4 regions of the Bacillus sp. JZ105 genome follow, and region 4 is predicted to be linked to each of the others. Evidence: riboswitches for the same ligand, from Rfam matches in the RefSeq annotation. Region 4 holds a riboswitch; each other region holds the start of a gene.
What was found. A riboswitch is a leader RNA that binds a small molecule or an ion and turns the genes downstream of it on or off. The one in region 4 is predicted to bind S-adenosylmethionine.
Positions count from the first base shown of each region.

Region 1: another riboswitch for S-adenosylmethionine. It lies ahead of M1D81_RS07815 (DUF2292 domain-containing protein); the one in region 4 lies ahead of metK (methionine adenosyltransferase).
Region 2: another riboswitch for S-adenosylmethionine. It lies ahead of M1D81_RS18455 (5-methyltetrahydropteroyltriglutamate--homocysteine S-methyltransferase); the one in region 4 lies ahead of metK (methionine adenosyltransferase).
Region 3: another riboswitch for S-adenosylmethionine. It lies ahead of M1D81_RS05460 (bifunctional homocysteine S-methyltransferase/methylenetetrahydrofolate reductase); the one in region 4 lies ahead of metK (methionine adenosyltransferase).

Region 1 covers NZ_CP096387.1:1,536,527-1,540,717, reverse strand. The annotation lists gene sat (sulfate adenylyltransferase) at 1-274, opposite strand, end outside; gene M1D81_RS07825 (inorganic phosphate transporter) at 332-1,396, opposite strand; gene M1D81_RS07820 (phosphoadenylyl-sulfate reductase) at 1,410-2,111, opposite strand; gene M1D81_RS07815 (DUF2292 domain-containing protein) at 2,157-2,261, opposite strand; SAM riboswitch class I at 2,378-2,480, opposite strand; gene pyrE (orotate phosphoribosyltransferase) at 2,648-3,286, opposite strand; gene pyrF (orotidine-5'-phosphate decarboxylase) at 3,294-3,998, opposite strand; gene M1D81_RS07800 (dihydroorotate dehydrogenase) at 3,970-4,191, opposite strand, start outside.
Region 2 covers NZ_CP096387.1:3,577,196-3,581,386, reverse strand. The annotation lists gene M1D81_RS18465 (beta-glucoside-specific PTS transporter subunit IIABC) at 1-413, shown strand, start outside; gene M1D81_RS18460 (glycoside hydrolase family 1 protein) at 385-1,803, shown strand; gene M1D81_RS18455 (5-methyltetrahydropteroyltriglutamate--homocysteine S-methyltransferase) at 1,858-2,982, opposite strand; SAM riboswitch class I at 3,071-3,183, opposite strand; gene M1D81_RS18450 (gluconate:H+ symporter) at 3,266-4,191, opposite strand, start outside.
Region 3 covers NZ_CP096387.1:1,099,486-1,103,676, forward strand. The annotation lists gene metH (methionine synthase) at 1-869, opposite strand, end outside; gene M1D81_RS05460 (bifunctional homocysteine S-methyltransferase/methylenetetrahydrofolate reductase) at 853-2,694, opposite strand; SAM riboswitch class I at 2,773-2,891, opposite strand; gene M1D81_RS05465 (YajQ family cyclic di-GMP-binding protein) at 2,973-3,464, opposite strand; gene M1D81_RS05470 (CvfB family protein) at 3,690-4,191, shown strand, end outside.
Region 4 covers NZ_CP096387.1:2,783,517-2,787,707, reverse strand. The annotation lists gene pckA (phosphoenolpyruvate carboxykinase (ATP)) at 1-1,459, opposite strand, end outside; SAM riboswitch class I at 1,686-1,820, shown strand; gene metK (methionine adenosyltransferase) at 2,016-3,218, shown strand; gene asnB (asparagine synthase (glutamine-hydrolyzing)) at 3,367-4,191, shown strand, end outside.

The sequences.
Region 1 (4,191 bases), 1.2 Mb from region 4:
CGCCTTGATGGATTTCCGCCGCCTTTTCTTTTGTCACTGGCAGTGTAATAGGAAGAGACCAAACGACACCACTTGCTAGCCGCATATTGCTTACAACTGCTTCATAATCCGCTTTTGTTAAAAACCCTTCAATTGGACTATATCCGCCAATTGCAATGAGTTCAAGGTCTGCAAAGGAAATCGCATCTAGTTCAATTTCCTTCGCAGCCGTGCTGAGATCATATTCTTCATTTACTCGATTAATTAATACGCCACCATGTGGTGTTAAACTCATTTGTTCATCTTCCTCTCAATGTTCATATTTATTAGATGTTAATAGTCGGATTTATGGTTAAATCCCGCCGCCCTGTTCATGAATAGAGCTGCTTTCATTTTTGACTGCTTTCATCAGACTCAGCGCACCAAGTGAGGCAAGCAGTACACTCATCATGATAAAGATAGAGTAATAGTCTCCTTTTAAGAAAAGGCTCACAAGCAAATACGATAGGCTGAGTGATAAGAAAGGTGAGACCACCCATACTTTCAGCATTTTTTTCACCACATGTTTGTGAAAAATGTTAGGCCCGCCTTTTGCCATTCCAAGCCCGATAATAGACGAGGAGGTGATTTGCGTAAGTGGAACGGGCAGCCCAAAAATAGAGCTGACGATGACAAGCCCGGCACCGGTACTCGAAAGTAAAATCCCTTCGCCTGTTTGATAGCGGGTAATTTTCTTTCCGTTTGTTTCCAGTACTCTTCTACCTAGCAAGAGGGCCCCTGCTGCGACAAAGATTCCGCCGTAAAGTGTTCCCTGCCCAACTGACAAAACGCCTGAAGCGACGAGCGGGCCGACGGCATTTGCCACATTGTTCATACCGGCTGAAAATGCCTCTAAAAATCCGCTGAGGATTAATACGACAGATAAAATAGCTGTGCCTTTTTTAGACAGCTTCCGTTTAGGGAACATTCTGATGATTTTGACGACAGCAAAGGTAAAAAGAAAGGCGAAAAGCGGGATGATAACCCAAAATGCCACAATCACTAAAATGGATTTCACAAACAAAACTTTATATGCGACTGCCACACCAACTACAGCCCCTACTGTGACCTCACTTGTTGATAAAGGAATCGCCATCAGATTTGCTATGAAAAGTGATAGTGCAGCAGAACCAATGATAATACAAACGATTTCAAGTGTAATGACTGATTCTGGCATAATACCAGAGCTGATCGTTTTGACGACCTCACCGCCGCCAATCACTGAACCTGCTAAAATCCCAACTGCACAAAAACTGAGTGCATAAATGGGCTTTTGAATGGCACCTGATCCATACGCAATGCCCATAGAAGCAGCTGCTCCGCTTGCGCCTATGTTTAAAGCAAAGAATAGACTAAATAAAATTGCGGCGATTTCCATACATTATGCTCCCTTACTCATGTAATCCGCACTCTGTCTTTGCTGTGCCTGACCATCTGCCAGAACGCAGATCATCTGCAGTAAATGCTGGCTGTGTACACGGTGCACAGCCGATACTTGGATATCCTTGGTCATGCAGCGGATTATAAGTAAGTTCCTCTCTAGATGCATATCTCCATATGTCCTTCCACGTCCAATGGATGAGGGGACATACTTTCACTGATTTGAATTTTTCATCCTTATTTAAGAAATTCGTCCCTGCTCGTTTTGGTGACTGCTCTCTTCTTAAACCAGAAAGCCATGCTGGATAACCAGACAGGGCTTCTTGCAAAGGAATGACCTTACGCATATGACAGCAGCTTTGAGGATCAGTTTTCCATAATTGATCACCGTGCTGCTCATTTTGCTGTTCAACCGTCAGCTCAGGCGTTTTCAGTACAATATCTAAACCCGGATATCTTTCCTTTACCGCATCAATTGTGTCGTAAGTTTCTTTAAAATGCAGACCTGTATCTAAAAAGACAATTCTCGCATCTTTTTTTACTTTTGCAATCAGATCAATCAGAACAATGCCCTCAATCCCAAAGCTGCACGCATATACGAGCTGGTCACCATAATGACCGTACGCCCATTTCAGTACAGACAGGGCTCCTTTATACAAATCATCCTCTTGAAATGTAATGGACGGCTCTTGCCAATTTTCATAAGTTAACATGATTTCTCCCCTTCCGGAGTACCGCTCATATTGCTATTTTCCGCACTACTTTAATCTAATTTTTTCGTTTTTTTCCACTTGAATCACTTGACCGTCCTGAACAATTAACGTAATTGAACCGAATTTCATATCCCCAATCAGTTCTTGCATATGCTTTACTAAGTCCTCATCCTGATTTTGTTTCACTTCCATCTCCTCTTCCTCCTCACCGTTAAAATAAAAAAACTTTCTTTCAGTCCGAAAGAAAGATGAGGAAGCTCGCAATTTCCTTATCTTTCAAAATAGAATCATTTTGCAGGAAGTAGCACCTTGCGAATCGCAGGTTGCCGGGTTTCATCGGGCCAGTCCCTCCACCTCTCTGGATAAGAGTTTCAATTTGTCTTAAATATTAACACAATTCAAACAAAAGTCAACCCGACTTTATTGATAGGATTAGTTTTTATTAAAATTTGAGTCTATTTTACTATTTTTACCCAAATAAAAAAGCCGTGCGGGCAGGCACAGCTTTAAAATTGTTAACGATGGACTTTGACTTTTCAGACCGTTTCTTCCATCCAAGATTCAGAGGAAGGGTCTTGTCTCCAGCGTTTTAGTTTGTTCATCGCAGACGGCTCAATCGCTTTCAGTTCAAGTGCCACGTCTGTCAATGTGTCATAGTCTGTCAGGGTGACATATGGAATATTTTTTTCTTGAAAAGCGGCCGCTGCTTTTGGCAGTCCGTATGTGAAGATTGCGGCAACTCCTAGTACCTCGCAGCCCTCAGCTTGAAGAGCAGCAACCACTTCCAGCACACTGCCTCCTGTGGAGATAAGGTCTTCGACGACGACAACCTTTTGGCCTTTCGATACGGCCCCTTCAATTTGATTTCCTTTGCCGTGTGCTTTCGGCTTACTTCTGACATAACACATCGGGATGTTCAAGCGGTCTGCTGCTAATGCCGCATGCGGAATGCCTGCTGTTGCAGTACCCGCGACAACCTCTGCTCCCTTGAAATGAGTGAGAATCAAATCTTTTAGACCTTCCGCAATGTCGTGTCTGACTTCTGGATATGATAATGTGAGGCGGTTATCACAATAGATCGGTGATTTTATACCGCTCGCCCATGTAAACGGTTCGTCTGGTTTTAATGAGACCGCTTTGATTTGTAATAGATGTTTCGCGATTTTTGATTTCATCTGGCAGTCACTCCCACTCTTTCAAAATTTGATGATAGGCTTCTAATGGTTTATCAGCTTTTGTGATTGATCTTCCGACAACAATTTGTGAAACACCTTGCTCTTTTGCATAGGCAGGTGTCGCCACACGCTTTTGGTCATCGGTTTGATCATTCGGTAAGCGAATCCCTGGCGTTACAGTGAGAAAAGAGGGTGAGATATGTTCATGAAGTGCTTTAGATTCATGAACAGAGCAAACAACACCGTCCAGTCCACTTTCATATGCTAATTGTCCGTACCGGATCACAGCCTCTTGCAGCGGACGGTCAATGAGTAACTCGCTTCTCATCATGTCTTCTGACGTACTAGTCAGCTGGGTCACTGCAATAATGCCCGGACGGCTTTGTCCAGCAGGAGTCCCGCTTTCAAGTCCCTCTAATGCAGCCTGCATCATTCGTTTCCCGCCAGCAGCATGCACATTGACCAAATCAACGCCAAGTGTGGCAAGCCGGTTCATCGCTTTTTGGACCGTTGTTGGAATGTCATGTAATTTTAGATCGAGAAAAATGCGGCAATTTTTTTCTTTCAGCGCTTCAAGGATGGCAGGTCCTTCTTGGTAAAACAGCTCCATGCCGACCTTCACAAATAATGGTGTCCCTTCAAAGGGATCTAAAAAGGCAAGCGCGTCCTGCCCTGATGGAAAATCAAGCGCGATGATGGGCAAGTGCTTCATGTTTCCAGCTCCTTCCGATACATTCCTCTACAGATGAATAACCATATGCTGCTAACACATTTGGCAGCTCTTCAATGATTTCCGGGCAAATAAATGGATTCACAAAATTCGCTGTACCGACAGCGACTGCACTTGCACCTGCTAGTAAAAATTCAAGTACATCTTCAGCACTTTGCACTCCGCCCATCCCGAT
Region 2 (4,191 bases), 790 kb from region 4:
GAGCAGCCATTGTACCAACAGCTGGACGTGTTGTAGCACCATTCAACGGCAAGGTTGAAACCATTTTCCATACAAAACATGCCATTGGCTTGAAAAGTGAACAGGGTACAGAACTTCTCATTCATGTCGGGATTGACACGGTAAAACTTGGCGGAAAGTATTTCACAAGTCATGTGCAGTCAGGTGATCTGATTCAAGCAGGAGATGTGCTCATTGATTTTGATATCGAGGGCATTCAGCAAGAAGGCTATGATGTCACCACACCTGTTATTGTCACCAACACAAACGATTTTGCACAAGTTGATGCGAAAACAGATGGAACGATTACAGTGAAAGAGACACTGCTTACAGTCAGTGTAGAAGAAAAAGAGGAGGGTATTCAACATGAACAAGTTAGAAAAAACATTTCCTAAAGGTTTCTTATGGGGCGGCGCTGTTGCAGCGAACCAAGTTGAAGGCGCATATAATAAAGATGGAAAAGGCTTATCGACAGCTGATGTATCACCAAATGGTATTATGCACCCATTCGATGAATCAATGAAAGACCTTAACTTATATCATGATGCAATCGATTTCTACCATCGCTATAAAGAAGATATTGCACTCTTTGCAGAAATGGGATTCAAGTGCTTCAGATTATCCATTTCTTGGCCGCGTATTTTCCCAAATGGCGACGATGCGGAACCGAATGAAGCAGGCCTCGCTTTTTATGAAAAAGTATTTGATGAACTGCATAAGCATGGAATTGAGCCAGTTGTCACCATCTCTCACTATGAAATGCCGCTCGCACTTGTGAAAAACTACGGCGGATGGAGAAACCGTAAGCTTGTGGATCTTTATGAAACATACGCGAAAACATTGTTCACTCGCTTTAAAGATAAAGTGAAATATTGGATGACCTTCAATGAAATCAACGTTGTATTACATGCGCCTTTCACTGGCGGCGGACTTGTATTTGAAGAGGGTGATGACGAGAAAAGTATTCAATATCAAGCAGCGCATCACCAATTTGTTGCAAGTGCTTTGGCTGTCAAAGCAGGACACGAAATCATTCCTGATGCGAAAATCGGCTGTATGATTGCGGCGATGACAACTTATCCGTACAGCTCAAGACCAAAAGATATGTTTGCTGCAATTGAGCAAGACCGTAAAACATTGTTCTTCTCAGATGTACAGGCAAGAGGTTATTACCCAAGTTACATGAAACGTTATTTCCTTGAAAATGACATCAACATCGAGTTCCAAGAAGGGGACGAAGACATTTTAAGAAACCATACAGTGGACTATATTGGTTTCAGTTATTATATGAGTTTTGTAACGAGTACAGATCCAAAGATCCTTGAACAAGTGACTGGCGGTAACCTATTTGAAGGTGTGAAAAACCCTTATCTAGAAGCAAGTGATTGGGGCTGGCAAATTGATCCGAAAGGACTTCGTACAACACTGAATCAGCTGTATGACCGCTACCAAAAGCCATTGTTTATCGTAGAAAATGGATTGGGTGCTGTCGATCAAGTAGAAGAAGACGGATCCATTCAAGACGATTACCGAATTGATTACCTCAGAAGCCATTTGCTAGAGGCGAGAGAAGCGATCGCAGATGGAGTTGACCTGATCGGTTATACAAGCTGGGGCCCAATTGACCTTGTCAGCGCATCAACGGCTGAAATGAAAAAACGCTACGGCTTCATTTATGTTGACCGTGATAATGAAGGAAACGGTACATTAGATAGAAAGAAAAAGAAAAGCTTCGACTGGTATAAACAAGTGATTGCGACAAATGGGGAACATTTGGATGCATAAAAGAAAAAGACAAACCGCTCATACTGTGGTTTGTCTTTTTTTGTCTTTGAGGGACTACGAAGTCCACACTTGATCAGCAATCTCAATCACATGACGCAGCTTTTCCCATTGTTGCTCTTCTGTTAACAGGTTGCCTTCCTCTGTTGAGGCGAATCCGCATTGTGGGCTCAAACAGATTTGGTTAATGTCTACATATTGAGCAGCTTCCTCAATACGTTTTTTAATCTGTTCAACTGGCTCAAGCTCTCCGTATTTTGAAGTGACAAGGCCTAGTACGATTTGAAGGTTTGGGTTCTTCACATATCGAAGGGGCTCAAATCCGCCAGAACGATCGTCGTCAAACTCTAAAAAGAGACCATCAAGATCTAAGCCGGCAAAAATTGTTTCTGCTGCTGATTCGTAACCACCTTCAGCTGCCCAAGTTGATTTAAAGTTACCGCGGCAAATGTGCATCGTAATCACCAAGTCCTCTGGGCGGTCGGCAACAGCTTGATTGATTGTCTTCGCAAACGATTCACGAAGTTCATCTTCTTTTCGGCCAAAGGCTTTGATTTGTTCATGGCCTTTTTCAGAAAAGAACACTGCCCATGCCGTATCATCCAGTTGCAAGTAGCGGCAGCCTGCATCATAAAAAGCACGGATTGCTTTCTTATATGCCTGTGCCACATCATGGTGGAATTCCTCTAAGCTGTCATACACTCCTTCTTCAAGCTTTCCACGGAAAAAGAGCATATTCGGACTTGGAATCGTCATTTTAGCCGTATGATCACCAGCGATGCTGTGAAGGAAACGATAATCCTCCAGCATTGGATGATCTGTAAAATCGATCTTGCCTGTTACCTTGATACCTCTAGCTTTTGTCGTTGTGTTATGGAATTGAATGCCTTGATCTGCTTCAAATCCTTCAACTCCATCGAGTCCTTCAAGAAAGTCAAAATGCCACCATGCACGTCGGAACTCACCATCTGTGACAACCTCTAACCCAATTTCTTTTTGCTTCTCTACAATACGTGTAATTTCTTCGTTTTCAATTTGTCGGAGCTGCTCTGCTGTCAGCGTACCGTCTGCTTTTTGCTTGCGTGCTTCCTTGATGCGCTCTGAACGAAGTAAACTTCCTACTTGATCTGCGCGGAATGGCGGTTTTGTTGTTTTCTTTCCAATGGTTTGTACTTGTGTCATGCTGAATCCCTTCTTTCTTCAGGTTAAAAAATCAAATAAAAAAGCTCTTCCTTAGATAAGGAAGAGCATCATATACTGTGAGAACTCTGCCTTATCTTCAAACAAGCATCTGCTTGCTTAAGGAATTAGCACCATTCTGTTCCTAGGAACAGCGGTTGCCGGGTTTCACAGGGCCAGTCCCTCCACCACTCTTAATAAGGTTACCTTTTGATTCAATTTTCTTAATAAACACAATTATTCAACGTTTTCAGGGAAAAGTCAATGGTTTTTACAATTTAATTTCCTACATGAACAAATCAGCAACAAGAACACCAGCTAGTCCGACAAGTGAAAGCACAGTGACCATCAATGTCCACGTTTTAAAGGTTTGAGCCATTGATAGGTTAAAGTATTCTTTATAAATCCAGAAACCTGCATCATTCACATGAGAGAACGTAATACTGCCGGCACCTGTTGCGATCACCATTAATTCAGGGCTGACACCCGTCAGGCCAATCAGTGGTGCAGAAATACCAGCCGCCGTGAGACCGGCGACAGTGGCTGATCCTAAAGAGACACGAAGGACAGCAGCAATGAGCCAAGTCAGAAGCAGGGGAGAAAGTGTGCTTCCTTGCATGATCCCTGCAATGTATTGATCGACGCCGCTATCAATGAGCACTTGTTTAAAGGCACCGCCGCCTGCAATAATTAATAGAATCATAGCAATAGAGCCGATAGAATCCGTGATGGACTTCATCACATCCTGCATGCTCTTTCCTCTTCCAAGCCCAAACGTGTAGATGGCAAGCAGCACTGAGATTAATAGTGCAATCGCCGGTTCGCCTAAAAACTCAGCAGTTGGCAGCAATGGGGAGGATGGGAAGAAAATTTCTAGAAATGCTCTGAATGTCATAAGTAATACAGGCAAAACAGCGGTGAAAATGCTAATGCCGAAGCTAGGCATTTCTTCTTCTGTGAATTCCTTTGGATTAAATAAGTTCTTTGGGATATGTGCGTGCAACTGCTCTTTTTTAAATAGTCTCGTAAAAAGAAGTCCGCCTACTAAAACAGCAGGAATCGCTAAAATAATCCCAACCAATAAGGTTTGTCCCATGTTTGCCTGAAAGACATTCGCAATGGCAGTCGGTCCTGGGTGAGGAGGGAGGAAGCCATGTGTGGTGATGAGTGCAGCGACGAGCGGCATACCCACATACAGCACAGGAAGTCTTG
Region 3 (4,191 bases), 1.7 Mb from region 4:
CCGCAGCAGCCGCCGACGATATTTAACCAGCCTTCCTTAGCAAAGGCGGCGATTTTCTTAGCAAGAGAGACAGGGGATTCATGATATTGGCCTTCTTCATCTGGGAGACCAGCATTCGGATAGCAGCTCACCGCTGACTTTGCAATGGAGGATAGCGTGCGAATATGGTCTGTCATAAATTCTGGACCAGTCGCACAGTTAAGGCCCACACTGATGGGTTTCATATGCTCAAGAGAGATATAAAAGGCTTCAATATCCTGGCCAGCAAGGGTGGTGCCCATCGGTTCAATCGTTCCTGATACCATGAGTGGTAATTGAATGCCCGTCTGCTGAAAGGCTTCTTGAATCCCTTTGAATCCAGCTTTTACATTCAGCATATCTTGGCTTGTTTCTAAAAGAAGGGCATCACACTTTCCGTCAATCAGAGCGCGGGCCTGCTCTTCATAGTTTCTGACGAGCTCACTGAAGGTTGTGCCGCCTGTCACAGATAATGTTTTCGTTGTCGGGCCCATTGCGCCTACAACAAAACGAGGCTGCTCCGGTGTGGAGAAACGGTCTGCTTCTGCCTTTGCCAGCTGCGCAGCTCGAACATTGAGTTCATAGGCAAGGTGGCCAAGCCCATATTCATCAAGAACGAGCTCTGTCGCGCCGAACGTATTTGTTTCAATGAGGTCAGCATTTGCTTCGAGGTACTCCCTATGGATCTTAGAGATGATGTGAGGGGCTGTCACATTCAAATACTCGTTACAGCCCTCATACTCTTCTCCGCCAAAGTCCTCTGCTGTCAGGTTGGCGTTTTGAATCATTGTGCCCATTGCCCCATCAAGGACGAGGATGCGTTTTTTGAGCTGTTCAGTGATAGTTGACATGGACGTTAGACTCCTTTTCTTTCTGATGGATGTAGGTGGTCAGTTCTGCTGTTAAATCTGATCGAAGGAAAGGAGTAATTAAATAAATGCCATTAAACAATTCGCAGGCTGTATCTAATAAAGAGCGGGCAATTGCTAAGCCTTCTGCTCGCTGCTTTTCTTTATCCTCGCCAGCTTTGGCCATAATGTCACGAATAGAATCAGATAATTTGATACCTGGAATTTCGTGATGAATAAACTCGGCATTTCGGCTGCTTGTTAACGGCATAATGCCGATATAAATCGGTTTATCCAAGTGGCGGCTTTCCTCATGAATTTTCACAAGCTGTTCCTCAGAATAAACAGGCTGTGAAATAAAATAATCAGCACCGTATTCGATTTTTTTCTCAAGACGTTTGACTGCTTTATCAATATGGCGCACATTTGGGTTAAACGCGCCAGCCACTGAAAAATTGGTCTTTTTGCCAAGGGGCTTTCCTGAGAAAGAAAGGCCTTCGTTAAATTGTTTGATGAGTCGAATCAAATCAAAGGAGGTTAAATCATACACAGATGTTGCACCTGGGAAGTCTCCAATTTTAGATGGATCGCCTGTGATCGCTAAAATATCGGTTAATCCAAGGGTGTCGAGCCCCATTAAATGAGATTGAAGTCCAATCAAATTACGGTCGCGGCATGTGATATGAACAAGAGAACGCATATCGAGCTGCTGCTTTAATAATGCGCCGCAAGCGACATTGCTAATGCGCGGAGTCGCAAGAGAATTATCGGCTAACGTCAATGCATCAATGCCAGCATCTTTTAATTCATTTGCAGCAACGAGAAATTTTTCGAAGTTCAGCTTCTTGGGCGGATCAAGCTCTACGATAATCGAACGTTTTTTCACAGCCAGCTCATCAAGACCTGGCTCAGTGCGCTGATCTTGGATGGAAATGATTTCTTCTTTTAACACCTTCACTTCTTTTTCAGTGATCGGTGCTAAATCTTTGACCGCTTCAGCCATTGCGCTAATATGCTGAGGTGTTGTTCCGCAGCAGCCTCCGATAATACGTGCGCCCTGATTTCTAAATTCAAGTGCACTTTTTCGGAAATAATCGTTATCGGTATCATAGACGAGTCTGCCTGCTTCAAGAGAGGGGAGACTGCTGTTAGGATAGACAGATAAATGCGAATTTTCCAAAAGTGGAACGCCTTCTAGTGCCTGAATCATGTGATAAGGGCCCAGCCGGCAGTTGATGCCGACGACATCTGCGCCAAGAGATGATAACTCAGATAAACCATCCTTCAGCGGCGTACCATCCTGCAAAACGCCTTGTTCATGCATAGAGACGTTCATGACAATCGGAAGAGTCGTTTCTTTGCGGGCAATTTGGAGAACAGCCTTTGCTTCTTCTATGTCATAATACGTTTCAAGCAGCAATCCGTCAGGTTCTTCATTTAATAGGATGTACAGCTGCTCTCTAAAGCTTCTTTTGATTTCTTCTATAGAGTAGGCATTTTTGTTAAACGTCCGAATGCCGCCAATTGTTCCGAGTACATAAGCAGAGCCTGCGGCTGCTTTTGCAATTTGTACCGCTTTTGTATTGATGCGTTTTGTTTCTTCCTCTAAGCCGTAGCGGGATAGTTTAATATAATTCGCGCCGTATGTGTTCGTTTGGATGATGTCAGCGCCAGCCTGCACATATGCCTCGTGAACGCGTTTCACTTCATCCTCTTTCGATAAATTTAATTCTTCAAAGCAGCGGTCAATGCCGTAAGAGTATAAAAGTGTTCCCATCGCTCCGTCAGCTATCAGTACGCGGTTTTGTAAGTCTTGTAATAGGCCCATTGTATTCCTCCTTATTTCTATGTAACAAAAAAAGCCTTCTGATAAGAAGAAGACTTTTTGGCTGTATCGTAATTCTTCTCCTTATCTTCCAAGCAGTTGCTTGCTGGATTTAGCACCTTGGTCATAGAAAATAAATTTCTACTACACCGGTTGCTGAGGCTTCACAGGGCCAGTCCCTCTGCCTCTCTTGATAAGAAAGCGATATGAACATGTCAATGAATTGAACTTCCATCAACTGTAACGAAAAATGCAGAAATAATCAATGGAAAATTTGAAATTTATCGAAAATTTATAAATTGGACATCAATCGGCAAATCAGCCTTGCGCATAAGAGAAATCACTTCTTGTAAATCATCTTTATTTTTCCCTGTCACACGCACTTGGTCATCCTGAAATTGTGATTTCACTTTGATACCAGACTGCTTGATGAGCGCGTTGATCTTTTTGGCGTTGTCTTGATCAATCCCGCTGATCAGCTTCGCACGCTGGCGTACTGTACCGCCTAGGGCATGCTCGGTTTTTCCGTAATCGATGTTTTTAGTTGGAACATTTCGTTTGATCAGCTTTGTCACAAGCACATCTTTTAGCTGCTCAAGTTTGAAGTCATCATCAGAAATGAGAACAAGCTCTTCTTTTTCGAGAGAAATATCACTTTTACTTCCTTTAAAATCATAACGGTTTTTAATTTCTTTCAATGCTGCCTGAACAGCGTTTTGCACTTCAGGCAGTTCAACCTTCGATACAATGTCAAATGAGCTTTCTTTTGCCATCACACATGACCTCCAAGTTTAGATATTGCGTCTATTTTATCATGCAAATAGCAGAAGAAGAAAACTTTATCAAAGAGTACAGCCGACAGCCGTATAAATCGTGTCCAGTTTGTCCACTTTAGCTAACAGAACTAGAGATGTTCATGCGGGAAGAAGTATAGTAGAATAGAGTGAATCAAAAGATGAACGAACGCTCTTTTATGGGCAGATAGGAAGGAAGAGAACATGAGACCAGGTGAGCAACTGACCTTGCAAATAGAGAATGAAATGGAATACGGCTACTTTTTGACAGACGGTGAAGATTCGGTCCTCTTACACCGCAGTGAAATGACAGAAGATATTGGAGACCGAGATGAAGTAGAGGTCTACTTATATGTAGATCATGAAGAAAGACTCGCTGCCACGATGAAAATCCCTACAATTAACGCACATACATACGGCTGGGTAGAAGTCGTGGACGTGGTAGAAGACATGGGCGCATTTGTTGATGTTGGGCTGTCAAAGGATGCACTTGTGGCGACAGAACACCTCCCGCCTTTTGAGGAAGCATGGCCGAAAAAAGGAGACAAACTCTACTGTATGCTGAAAGTCACAAGCTACGGCAGAATGTTCGCAAAACCAGCTACAGAAGACGTGATCAGTGAATTGTTCACTGAGGCACCAGAAACCTTAATGAACAAAGAAATCTCTGGAACAATCTATCGTTTAATTGCGACAGGTTCCTTTA
Region 4 (4,191 bases):
TAGCAGGCTGAAGCACTTCATCTGGTACACCAGGAATATGAAGCGGGATGTGTAATCCAAAGATGTCATCAGTGATCATCTCGGCATTGTCAAGGTCACCTTCGATTGCTGCCTGTACCATTGCTCTTGTATGAGCGAGATTCATTCGTCTGCCTGTACCGTAGCCTCCGCCAGTCCAGCCTGTATTCACAAGGAATACTTTTGCACCGTGCTCATCAATCTTTTTGCCAAGCATTTCAGCATAGACGTGAGCTGGAAGCGGAAGGAATGGTGAACCGAAGCAAGTAGAGAATGTCGTTTCTGGTGATGTGACACCGCGCTCAGTTCCAGCTAATTTACTTGTGTACCCGCTCAAGAAATGGTACATTGCCTGCTCTTTTGTTAAACGGCTGATTGGAGGTAAGACGCCAAACGCATCAGCTGTTAAGAAGACAATAGCAGATGGATGTCCTGCGATACTTGGTTTCACGATGTTATCAATCATTTCGATTGGGTAAGCAGCGCGTGTATTTTCAGTAAAGAATGTATCATCATAATCCGCTTCACGTGTTTCTTCATCAAGCACAACGTTCTCAAGAACTGATCCGAAGCTGATCGCTTTGTAGATCTGCGGTTCTTTTTCTTCACTCAAGTTCACACATTTCGCATAGCATCCGCCCTCGATATTGAAGACCCCTGTGCCAGACCAGCCGTGTTCATCGTCTCCGATCAGCTTGCGGCTTGCGCTTGCAGAAAGCGTCGTTTTACCCGTACCTGAAAGTCCGAAGAATAGGGCCACATCGCCTTCTTGACCTACGTTTGCTGAGCAGTGCATGGATAAAATGTCTTGCTCAGGAAGCAGGTAGTTCATCACAGAGAAAATGGACTTTTTCATTTCTCCTGCATATTCTGTTCCACCGATAAGAATCGTGCGTTTTTCAAAAGAAACGATGATAAACGTTTCAGAGTTTGTGCCATCTGTTGCAGGATCTGCTTTAAAGTGCGGTGCAGATAAGATGGTGAAAGGTTTTTCGTTTGAAGAAGGTGTTGACCCGTCAGGTCTGATAAATAGCTGCTTGGCAAAAAGATTGTGCCATGCGAATTCGTTTACAACTGTAATCGGCATACGGTATCTTTCATCAGCGCCTGCAAAACCTTCAAAGACGAATAGTTCATCACGTTCTTTTAAGTATGACACAACCTTTGTATATAAACGGTCAAATGCTTCTTTGGAGATCGGCTGGTTTACTTGACCCCAATCGATTTTATGTTCAGAGCTTTCTTCTTTGACGATAAATTTATCTTTAGGCGAACGTCCTGTATAGGCTCCCGTTGTAGCGCGGACAGCTCCAGTTGATGTTAAAACGCCTTCATTACGTGCCAAAATCTTTTCAACAAGTTTCGGAACAGATAAATTTTGGTGCGTATTTTCTAATGAGAGCAATGACTGCAAATCTTCTTTTAAATCCACTGAGTTCATAAAAAAACCCTTCCTTTACCGTTGAATTTGTTTGTTTCGATTAGTATAACACATTAATAATAATAGTCTATACTATTTAAAAATTTTTGTGTGTGTTTTTTCATTTCTGCTATGAAAATATGCTTTTTGGTGATGCTAATGGTGAGGAGAAAAAAGAGGGAGATAATTCTTATGAAGCATTGACATGACGCAAGGGTTTAAGATAAGATATCTTATTGAACGGATACTCTTATCCCGAGTTGGTGGAGGGACAGGCCCGATGAAGCCCAGCAACCGGTTTCTTATGAAAAAGGCATGAAAATGCTGAGAAACCAAGGTGCTAACCTGATGCAAGGTACAAGAACACCTTGAGCGATAAGAGTGAAAGGCATGCGATCTCAGACCCTTTCCTCGCAATGAAGGAAATGGTTTTTTTATTTTTGGGATATCATATGAACAAATTGCCAATAACATCTCTAATATAAACGTTTTCAAATATAAGAGGGAACGAGTTCCGTATCATATTGGAGGCCTCATCTTGGGATGATGTGGTCTTGTACAGGAGGAAATAGCCATTATGAGTCAAAATCGTCGTTTATTTACTTCAGAATCAGTGACAGAAGGACATCCGGATAAAATCTGTGATCAAATTTCAGACAGCATTTTGGATGAAATTTTAAAGAAAGATCCAAATGCACGTGTTGCCTGTGAAACTTCTGTTACAACCGGTCTCGTATTAGTAAGCGGTGAAATTACAACGTCTACTTATGTCGATATTCCAAAGACGGTGCGTGACACAATTAAGGAAATTGGCTACACACGTGCGAAATATGGTTTTGATGCGGAAACATGTGCGGTACTTACATCAATTGATGAACAGTCTGCTGATATTGCGCAAGGTGTAGACAAAGCGCTTGAAGCACGTGAAGGAACAATGACTGAAGAAGAAATTGATGCGATTGGTGCAGGTGACCAAGGATTGATGTTTGGTTTTGCTAACAACGAAACCGAAGAGCTCATGCCGCTGCCAATTTCACTAGCGCATAAATTATCTCGCCGTTTAACAGAAGTACGCAAGAATGAAACACTTGCATACCTTCGTCCAGACGGAAAAACACAAGTCACAGTTGAATATGATGAGCAAAACAAACCAGTTCGTATTGACACAGTGGTTATTTCTACGCAGCATGCACCAGAAGTGACGCTTGAACAAATTCAAAGTGACTTAAAAGAGCATGTCATCAGTCCTGTCGTTCCAAGTGAACTGATTGATGAACAGACAAAATACTTTATTAACCCAACTGGCCGTTTCGTGATCGGTGGACCTCAAGGGGATGCTGGTTTAACTGGACGTAAAATCATCGTTGATACGTATGGCGGATACGCTCGTCATGGCGGCGGTGCTTTCTCAGGTAAGGATGCAACGAAGGTTGACCGTTCTGCGGCATACGCTGCACGTTACGTAGCGAAAAACATCGTAGCTGCCGGCCTTGCAGATTCTTGTGAAGTACAGCTTGCTTATGCAATTGGGGTTGCACAGCCTGTATCGATTTCAATTGATACATTCGGAACAGGAAAAGCTTCTGAAGAAAAATTAATTGAAGTGGTTCGTGCAAACTTTGATCTTCGTCCAGCTGGCATTATTAAAATGCTTGACCTGCGCCGTCCGATCTACAAACAAACAGCTGCATACGGGCATTTCGGCCGTCACGACTTAGATCTTCCGTGGGAAAAAACGGATAAAGCCGATACACTTCGCAAAGAAGCATTGGGACAATAACAACATAAAAAACCGCTTATTTTAAGCGGTTTTCCTTTTGATTAAAAAAAAATCTGCAAAAAGCGAAAAAATGTGAAACAAAATCGGACAAAATACTGTCTAATTATAGGTCTACTTTTAAGAAATAACATAACGTGGAGGCAATAATATGTGTGGGTTTGTTGGTGTATTTAATCACCGTCCATTGTCCGAAACTACTGAACAGGAAGAGCTAATTAAACAAATGAATCGTCTCATCGTTCATCGTGGTCCGGATGATGAGGGTTACTTTCATGATGAGCATGTAGGATTTGGATTTAGACGTTTAAGTATTATAGATGTTGAGCACGGAAAGCAGCCGCTTTCTTATGAAGATGAAAAGTATTGGATTATTTTCAACGGAGAAATTTATAACTATGTGGAGCTGAAGGAAGAGCTTGTGAAAAAAGGCTATACGTTCAGCACAGATTCTGATACGGAAGTACTTCTTGCCACATACCGTCATTATAAAGAAGAAGCGGCTTCAAAGCTTCGCGGCATGTTTGCATTTTTAATTTGGGATAAAGAAGCGCAATTATTATATGGCGCAAGAGATCCTTTTGGCATCAAACCGCTTTATTTTACACAAATGGATGAGCAAGTGTACTTTGCGTCTGAACGCAAAAGCTTGATGGCAGTGAACGAGAACATTTTATTTGATGAGACATCCTTACAGCAATATATGTCATTCCAGTTCGTACCTGAGCCAAATACACTTGATCAAAAGGTTCACAAAGTAGAGCCAGGTCATCAGTTTACTTTACGCCCAGGACAGGAGATTGAATTTAAGACTTACTGGAAGGTTCAATTCAAGCCTGAGCAAACACAAGAACAAAAGCTGATTGAAGAAGTCCGCGATGCAATCTATGATTCTGTGAAAATTCATATGAGAAGTGATGTACCTGTTGGTTCATTCCTATCAGGTGGTATCGATTCTTCTTTCATCGTATCTGTC